2 regions of the Paraburkholderia aspalathi genome follow, and region 2 is predicted to be linked to the other one. Evidence: riboswitches for the same ligand, from Rfam matches in the RefSeq annotation. Region 2 holds a riboswitch; the other holds the start of a gene.
What was found. Region 2 has a riboswitch for glycine ahead of gcvT (glycine cleavage system aminomethyltransferase GcvT). Riboswitches for the same ligand answer to the same signal wherever they lie in the genome.
Positions count from the first base shown of each region.

Region 1: another riboswitch for glycine. It lies ahead of KHO30_RS10965 (D-amino acid dehydrogenase); the one in region 2 lies ahead of gcvT (glycine cleavage system aminomethyltransferase GcvT).

Region 1 covers NZ_CAJNBA010000001.1:2,478,446-2,482,654, forward strand. The annotation lists gene KHO30_RS10955 (DUF6531 domain-containing protein) at 1-464, shown strand, start outside; gene KHO30_RS10960 (hypothetical protein) at 442-1,272, shown strand; gene KHO30_RS10965 (D-amino acid dehydrogenase) at 1,342-2,550, opposite strand; glycine riboswitch at 2,726-2,819, opposite strand; gene KHO30_RS10970 (LysE family translocator) at 2,957-3,589, shown strand; gene KHO30_RS10975 (GNAT family N-acetyltransferase) at 3,621-4,148, opposite strand; gene KHO30_RS10980 (helix-turn-helix domain-containing protein) at 4,161-4,209, opposite strand, start outside.
Region 2 covers NZ_CAJNBA010000006.1:95,716-99,924, reverse strand. The annotation lists gene gcvH (glycine cleavage system protein GcvH) at 1-302, opposite strand, end outside; gene gcvT (glycine cleavage system aminomethyltransferase GcvT) at 366-1,484, opposite strand; glycine riboswitch at 1,565-1,724, opposite strand; glycine riboswitch at 1,759-1,859, opposite strand; gene KHO30_RS29670 (hypothetical protein) at 2,001-2,354, opposite strand; gene KHO30_RS29665 (oxidoreductase) at 2,556-3,605, opposite strand; gene KHO30_RS29660 (UvrD-helicase domain-containing protein) at 4,022-4,209, shown strand, end outside.

The DNA.
Region 1 (4,209 bases), on a different contig from region 2:
TGCGTACCCATGCTTATGTGACGGTCCCGGACATGTTGATTGATCCGTTCGGGTTAGCAAGCTGTCCGGTTCGAGAAGTCAACGGAGCGAAAATACACGGCACCGGACAGAAAGACGGAACGCCAGGTCACGATCAATTTTCCGAGGTCATAGCAAACAAACTTGCAATGAGCGGAAAATTCACTGATATCTATTTGAATCGCTCGTACAATTACGCGAACAGTGGGGATGTGTCGCTCAGACGCCCCGATATCATGGCGGTCGATGTCAACGGCCAGACGCATGCAATAGAGCTCGCGTCGAGGACTGATATGGGGGCCAAGCTTCCAACGTTGACTGCTCGAAATAGGGCCGCCATGGGCAATCTGCCGGCATCAAATCGCGGCGAAATTATCGTTCTCGATCATCCGTACAACGCGTCCGACATCAAGAGCGTTTTGGATGACCTTATTTCCGGAATTTAGTGGGCGGATCATGTGCACAGGAATGGCGCTATATGGGACAGATCGAATAAGTCCGCTTGAAGCATACAAGGCCGGCCATGAGTTCTTTTCAGCAATGTCGGTCGACATAACGACTGCGGGATATACACGTTACATTGAAGTCGCTGGCGAGAGGGACGTCGAACTTGTTGAGGTTCCTTTCGACGAGCTCAAGAGCCTGATTGAATCTGGAGTCGCAACCGATTTCCGGATATACAACAACGCAGGTGGCCAGATACCTTGGCGCGCTTCGTTCGGCTACAACACGCCTTCCTTTGGCGGTTTTTTTGGTATTGATGCACAGCTCGATGTTCAACTTGCGGATAGTGCCGACAAGTTTATCGACTACATCAAGCGAATAGCCACGAGTCTGAATGTCTCTTATGGAATAGCATATGAAGCGCCGAAGATGACCTCCGCGTTTTACTATGCAGCCGGGAGCAATCTCGCGAAACTGAAGCCATTTGAGAATCCGTCGGCCTTCGGCAAGGAAGTGCCAGGCGGATCTTATGGAGCGGCTCGCTATCAAGAAAGCATGCTAAGGATGGTGTATCCGATCAATGTTATAAGTGATCGTCACCTTAACATCGTGGTTGGTGGCATTCAGCTTAAAGAATGGATTGTCGCGGAAGACAATCGTGGATCCCTGCAGCCCATAGGGAATGACCTTTGGCTCTGGTTGGTGCCAGAAGCCGCCCTGGATTCAATCAATCAGCTATGCGGGGAAGCGGGAATCCTGATTTCATGGAAGCCGCAAGCAGTCCCGCGCCCAGGTCGAAAACTGCCTTGAAGGCACTGGAAACAGTGGAGAGTGCTGCCGGTGTCCTTGCGGGCACCGGGCCTGTCGCAAAAACGCCTACTAAATCACCCCCGCCAAAACCTGCGCCGTAGCCGCCGACAACGTCCACCCCAAATGCCCGTGCCCGGTGTTATAAAAAACACCTCGCCGTTTCCCACGCCCGACCTTCGGCAACATGCTCGGCAACATCGGCCTCAACCCCGCCCACGGAATCACCTTCGAGGTCGACACCTCAGGAAAATACCGTCGAGTCCAGTCGACCAGAGGCGCAATCCGATCCGACCGGATATCCCGATTGAACCCGTTGATCTCCGCCGTCCCCGCAACCCTAAACCGATCCACGCCAAGCCGGCTCGTCACGATCTTCGCGCTGTCGTCGAGCAAACTGACCCACGGCGCGTTCTGCTGACTCACTTCATCGTCGAGACATACGGTGATCGAATAACCCTTAACCGGATAGACGTTCACGTGATCGCCAAGCATCGCCGCGAAGTCGCGGCTCTTCACACCGGCGCACACCACGATCCGCTCGAAAGCAAACCGTTGCGACTCACCTTCCAGATTGACCATCAACGAAAACCGACCCTCAGCCGGCTGCTCGATCGCCGTAATTTCCGCGTCGTAGTGAAACTCGACACCATGCCGCACGCAAGCTTCAGCCAACCCGCGTGTGAACTTGTGAATATCGCCAGTGGAATCGGAAGGCGTAAAAAATCCACCAAAAAAATCACCATGCAGCATGGGCTCGATTGCGTGCAACTCGCTCGACGTCACCGGATTCCGCTCCAGCCCGCCTTCGCGCAGCAATTCATTCACCTTGCTGGCCGCATCGAATTCCTTGCGCGTCTTGTAGATGTGCAAGATGCCGCGCCGCTCCAGATCGAAGTCGATCCCTTCGCGCTCGGCTATCGAAAACAGATGCTCGCGCGCCGCAATTGCGAGCCGCACCGTTTCGACGGTGTTCGTCCGGTAATGAGGAATCTGCCTTAGAAACTCGCCCATCCACGAATACTTGTGCCACGTGGGCATCGGATTGAGCAGCAGCGGGGCGTCGCGCGTGAGCATCCAGCGCAAGCCCTTGAGCACCGTGGCCGCGCTGTTCCAGACTTCGGCATTGCTGGCGGACAACTGGCCGCCGTTGGCGAACGAGGTCTCCATCGCTGCGTAGCGATGACGCTCGAACACGGTGACGTGGTGGCCGCGCTGCGCAAGGGCGTGCGCAGTCGTAACGCCGGTAATGCCGGCGCCGATAATGGCGATTCGTGACATGACATGGTCCAGAGTAGTTGAGCATCACCGGTGTCGATTTCGTGTCGAAACCGGCGTCGATGCCCCATCTGTCCATGTACCTGAGAGTTTCTTCCTGTGAGCATACGCATCGCGATGCATGCGGTATGCAGGGAATCCCCTTCGGTGGGCGCGCATGGCGCCGCTCTCCAGATGTTCCAGCTGCGCGGTCCTTTTGCCTGAGAGTTTCCGGGGCGGTTGCTCCGTCGGCGTCGTCACAATCCTCTGACGATCTCTCCCGCGCTGCATTGCAGAACGGCTAGACGATACCGGGCAATAAATTTCACCGCAAGTGTTTCTTTCGATGCAATTCGCCATCGGCACAGTACCAGTGGCATCGGCTATATTTAGCGGCACTACCCGACTTCAATTCCCACAGGAGAACGCCGTGCCCGCTGCCACAACGTTGCTCGCCTTTGCTCTGGTCTCGCTCGGCATGGTGCTCACGCCCGGCCCGAACATGATCTATCTGATCTCCAGATCGCTCTGTCAGGGGCGGCGCGCAGGGCTTGTGTCGCTCGGCGGCGTCGCGCTCGGCTTTGTGTTCTACATGTTTTGCGCGGCGTTCGGTATCACCGCACTGCTGTTGACGGTGCCCTACGCGTACGACGCGCTGCGTTTCGGCGGCGCGCTCTACCTGCTGTATCTGGCGTGGCAGGCAGTCAAGCCGGGCGGCCGCTCGCCGTTCCAGGTGCGCGACCTGCCGCACGACAGCCGCCGCAAACTCTTCACCATGGGGCTCGTCACGAACCTCGCGAATCCGAAGATCGCGGTGATGTATCTGTCGCTGCTGCCGCAATTTATTTCACCGGAGCACGGCAGCGTGCTCACGCAGTCGATCGCTCTGGGTTGCGTGCAAATCGTCGTCTCCGTCACGATCAACGCGTTGATTGCGATCATGGCAGGTTCAATCGCCGGGTTTCTCGCTGGGCGGCCGGTATGGCTGCTGGTGCAACGCTGGCTGATGGGCACCGTGCTGGCCGGTCTGGCTGTACGGATCGCGCTCGATTCGCGCCGTTAAGTCACGCGACGCAGACACGCCTGCGTCACGCTCACAGCATCTTGTACATGATGGTGGTCGAATCAAGCCGCTCCTCCAGTGTGTCGCGGCAAAACTGCGGGATCACGCCGGCCGTCTGATAACCCAGCGCGGCATAGAGCGGCTCGGCCTTGTCGCCGGTGCGCGTATCGAGCGTCAGCAGGCTGCGCTGCAACTGGTGCGCACGGTGTTCCAGTTCCGCCATCAACGCTTTGGCGATACCCTGGCGTCGGAACGACGGATGGACCAGGAGCTTGCGCACCTCGGCGCGATGACGCTGGTTCGGCATCGTGTCGTAATCGAGTTGCACGGTGCCGGCGATCGCCTCGCCATGGCGAGCAACAAAAAGCACCAGTGCGCTCGCGCGCAGAGACGGCAGCACCTTGCCGCTCCAGAACGCTTCACTCTCCTCGACGCTATACGGCAATACAAAGCCAACGCTCGCACCGTCATGGACGCAGGCACGCAGCAGCGCGCCGAGTTCGGGCAGATGGTGAACGAGGTCGTCGGCGGAAAAGGTCGTGATGCTGGTCGCGTTCATGGTGGCTTGAACTCAGACGATGAAGAGGATGTAGCGCGCCGCGCTATGCGAGGGCGTGACG
Region 2 (4,209 bases):
AAGAGCCAGTTCTCGTACGGCGCGCTGTTGACGCCATCCGGCGTGTCGGCGACGGCCGGGTTCGCTTCGATGATTTCGCCCGAGACCGGCGCGTAGATATCGGAAGCGGCTTTCACCGACTCGATCACGGCGACGGTGTCGCCGGCGTTGACGGTCTTGCCCAGTTCCTGGACTTCGAAGAAGACGATGTCGCCGAGCGCTTCCTGCGCGTGGTCGGTGATGCCGACCGTCAGCGTGCCGTCTGCTTCGGTGCGGACCCACTCGTGCGATTCGGTGTATTTCAGATCGGCCGGGATGCTCATCGGATGCTCCTATGCGGTGTTATTCGGTATGAACTTAAAAAGATTGACGCACGCGCCGGCTGCTTAAACTGCGAGCACTTTGCCGTTGCGTACGAACGGCAGTTTTACCACGCTTGCGGGTACGTTTTTGTCACGAATCTGGACGTGAACGGTGTCGCCCGGCTGCACGCCTTTCGGCACGCGCGCGAAGGCGATCGATTCCTGCATCGTGGGTGAAAAAGTGCCGCTGGTGATTTCGCCTTCGCCCTGCGGCGTCACGACTTTCTGGTGAGCACGCAGCACGCCTGCCGCCTTGCCGTTTTCCTTCAGCAGGATCAGGCCGACGAACGAGGCCTGCGAGCCGTCGGCCTCAAGCTTGGCCTTGCCGACGAAGTCGCGCGGCGAGGTCAGGTCGACGGTCCAGGCGAGGCCGGCGTCCAGCGGCGAGACGTTGTCGTCCATATCCTGGCCGTACAGGTTCATGCCGGCTTCGAGACGCAGCGTGTCGCGCGCGCCGAGACCCGCGGGGCGCACGCCTTGACGCACTAATGCGTCCCAGAATTCGCAGACGGACGTAGCGGGCAGGACGATTTCGAAGCCGTCTTCGCCGGTGTAGCCGGTGCGGGCAATCATCAATTCGCCAAACGGCGTGTTGTCGACGATGGCGGCGTTAAACGGCTTAAGGAGTTCGGTGGAGGTGCGGCTGGACGGCGCGACTTGCCAGACCTTATCGCGGGCGTTCGGGCCCTGCACGGCGACGATCGCCAGATCGCGGCGCGGCGTGATGGTCAGGCCGTAGCTGCCTTCGGTGTTGAGCTTGGTGAACCAGGCGACGTCTTTCTCTGCGGTGCCGGCGTTGACGACCAGGCGGAAGTGCGTCTCGCTGAAGTAATAGACGATCAGATCGTCGATCACACCGCCATTCGGGTTCAGCAGACAGGAGTAGAGCGCGCGGCCCGGCGTTTGCAGCTTGGCGACGTTATTGGCCAGCGCGTGTTCGAAGAAGGCGCGCACGCGCTCGCCGGTGAAATCGACGACGCACATATGCGAGACGTCGAACATGCCGGCGTCGGTGCGCACGGCGCGGTGTTCGTCGATCTGCGAGCCGTAGTTGACGGGCATGTCCCAGCCGCCGAAATCGACCATGCGAGCGTTGAGCGCACGATGGGTGGCGTTGAGCGGGGTGTGTTTGAGTTCGGTCATGGGGCCTCAGGCGTCTCGCGAAACAAAAAAGGCCATGCGGCGCTACGCCTCGCGGCTGATGCCTGCGAGCGATTGCGTTGCATGACCCCTCTGTCCTCGATACCTGAGAGATTGCGCTGCCGTGCGATGGTGAAGCCGTGATCGCTACGGTGAAACGCGCGCCCCTTCGGTGGGCAGCTTGCCAGAATCTGCTCGATTAAACGATGCAGACGGCTACTGCCGCTCTCCAGAGTGCGAAAAACCGGTGCCTTGATGTTGCCTGGGCGCGGGTTCTTCGACGCAGTCGGTCCTTTTGCCTGAGAGTTTGCGGGTGTGCCCCTTCGGCGGCGCGGCCTGCGATTTTCTGCGGCCAGCACGCTCTCCCGACGCGTGCGGCGAATGTACGCGAGGGCCGGGGGCTTGTCAAATAAAGGCCCGCAAGGGGCATGGGGGTTGGCGCTGCGGCTTCGCGAAAGTCAAAAAAAGCGCGGGACGTGATGCCCGCGCTTCTTTGCTTTGGTGCCTGAACCGGCGCGATTATTCGCCGATGGCGTGTGCCGCGTTGTCCAGTTCCTGGTTCAGCACGCGTTGTTCGTCGCCGGACAGGCCGCCGCCGTGTTGCGCCGCCATGTCGTGAGCTTCCTGACGGATCACATCGAGGCGATGGTGCAACGCGCCGCCTTGCGGGGGCGGGTAGTAGCCTTGGTTGACGCGAGCGTCGATGCGGCGGCTCAGGTTGTCGATCCGGCCGTTGACCTGGTTGAAGCGCTGATCCGCAATTTGTTGCGGGTTAGGACGCGGCGCCGGCGCGGGTTGCTGAGGGGCCACCACGCAGGCGGCGAGGGAACTGAGCAATGCGCATGCTGCTAGTGCGCGGACGATACGGGGCATGGACACTCCGGGAAGTCGTTGTCGTTTTGTGGTGCTACTGGGGTAGCAACGGATTGCCGAGGATTCACGCTGACCGCGGAGACGGGGTTATTTGTAACGTTATGTTCCTTTCGGGTTTGTCAGGCTTTTTGCCATTGGCGGCGGCATGGTTCGCGTGTTGCCGCCAATGGCGCAGAAAGCGGCCCGTAGCGCAGGAAAACGTCAGCGAATGCGTTCAAACGGCAGCCGGACGCCTTCTTCTGAGCTCCGGGCTGCAAGCTCGATGATCGTCATGACGTCGACTGCGTCCTGAGCGCTGACGGGAAATTTCGCGCCGTTCTGAATGGCATCCGCCAAGGCAATATAAAAGCCGACGTAGTCGCCGTTGCGTGTGGGCACCTCCCGCTCGACTTCCTGACCCTCTTCAAGCACACGCAACACACCGGGCGCATTGCCGGCGCCGAACCCGTCATCGCCCGGCCGCAAGCCGGCTTTCAACTGATCTTCCTGCGTATCGAGCCCGTATTTGACGTAGCTCCCTTGCGTGCCGTGAATCGTAAACCTCGGTGCGACGTACGCAGTCAACGCGCTGGCATGCAACACCACCTCGAATTCACCGTATCCCAGCTGAATATGGACGTAGTCCGGTGCACTGGCTTGATCGCGATGCGTCCGAACCGTCGCGGACACGGTCTGCGGTGCGCCGAACAACGCCAGCGCCTGGTCGATCAGGTGCGGTCCAAGATCGAATAGCAGGCCGCCGCCGCGCGAAGCTTCCTCGCGCCAACGCTGCCGAACTTCCGGCCGGAAACGGTCGAAATGCGATTCGTATTGCGTGATGCGCCCCAATTCTCTGCTGGCAAGCAGATCCCGCACGGTCAGAAAATCACCGTCCCAGCGGCGGTTATGAAAGGGGACGAACCGCTTGCTGCGAGCCAGTGCAATGTTGGCAAGCGTGTGGGCGTCGGCGGCGGTGAGCGTGACCGGTTTGTCGACCACCACGTGTTTGCCTGCTTCCAGCGCGCGGCGCGCCAGGTCGAAGTGCGTGTCGTTGGGCGTCGCGATGACGACGCAGTCGATTTCTTCGAGCGCCAGCAGGGCGTCGAGATCGGCCACCACCTTTGCGTGCGGGTAATCGGCCAGCGCGTGCTCGGGCTGGCTCGTCGCGATGGCTGCGATGCTGGCCCGCCCGCAGTGCTCGATCACCGGCGCATGAAAGGTCGCGCCAGCAAAACCGTAACCCATCAATCCAATCTTCAGCGATGCGGACATGCGTGTCTTCCTGCAAAAACGGCGCGCCGCTTTGCCACCGCGGCGGCGGCGCGCAACAGCGTAATTGTGGCATGTCCCGAAGGCGGGCTGTCAGCATCGTCGCAGGCGTTTGTCGGCGGCGTCCGGATGGCAGCTGTGGCCGTGTTCCGGGCAGCCCGGTTGAGCCTCCGTTTTTGTCGTCTGGCGAGCTGCCATTGCGGCCCCCTTTCCTTGCCGTCCGACAGCGCGTCTGTCACGGCATCGGCTTCGGGCATCCGTGTTAACATCGCTCCTCTCGCGCGGAGCGCAGCGAGCCGGAATGCCCCTCACACCGAGTCGAGCGTCCCAGCCGCTAGCCCCGCGCAGCATGCCCCCGGGCCTTCGGTCTCGCGATTCCGCACCCAAGCGCCCTCAACCGCATTACCCATCCACTGACGATGTCCGCAGGCCTGAACCCCGCTCAAAATGAAGCGGTCCGTTATCTTGACGGTCCGTGTCTCGTGCTCGCCGGCGCAGGCAGCGGCAAGACGCGCGTGATCACGCAGAAGATCGCCCACCTGATCGAGGCCAAAGGCTTCGAGCCGCGCCACATCGCCGCCGTCACGTTCACGAACAAGGCCGCGTT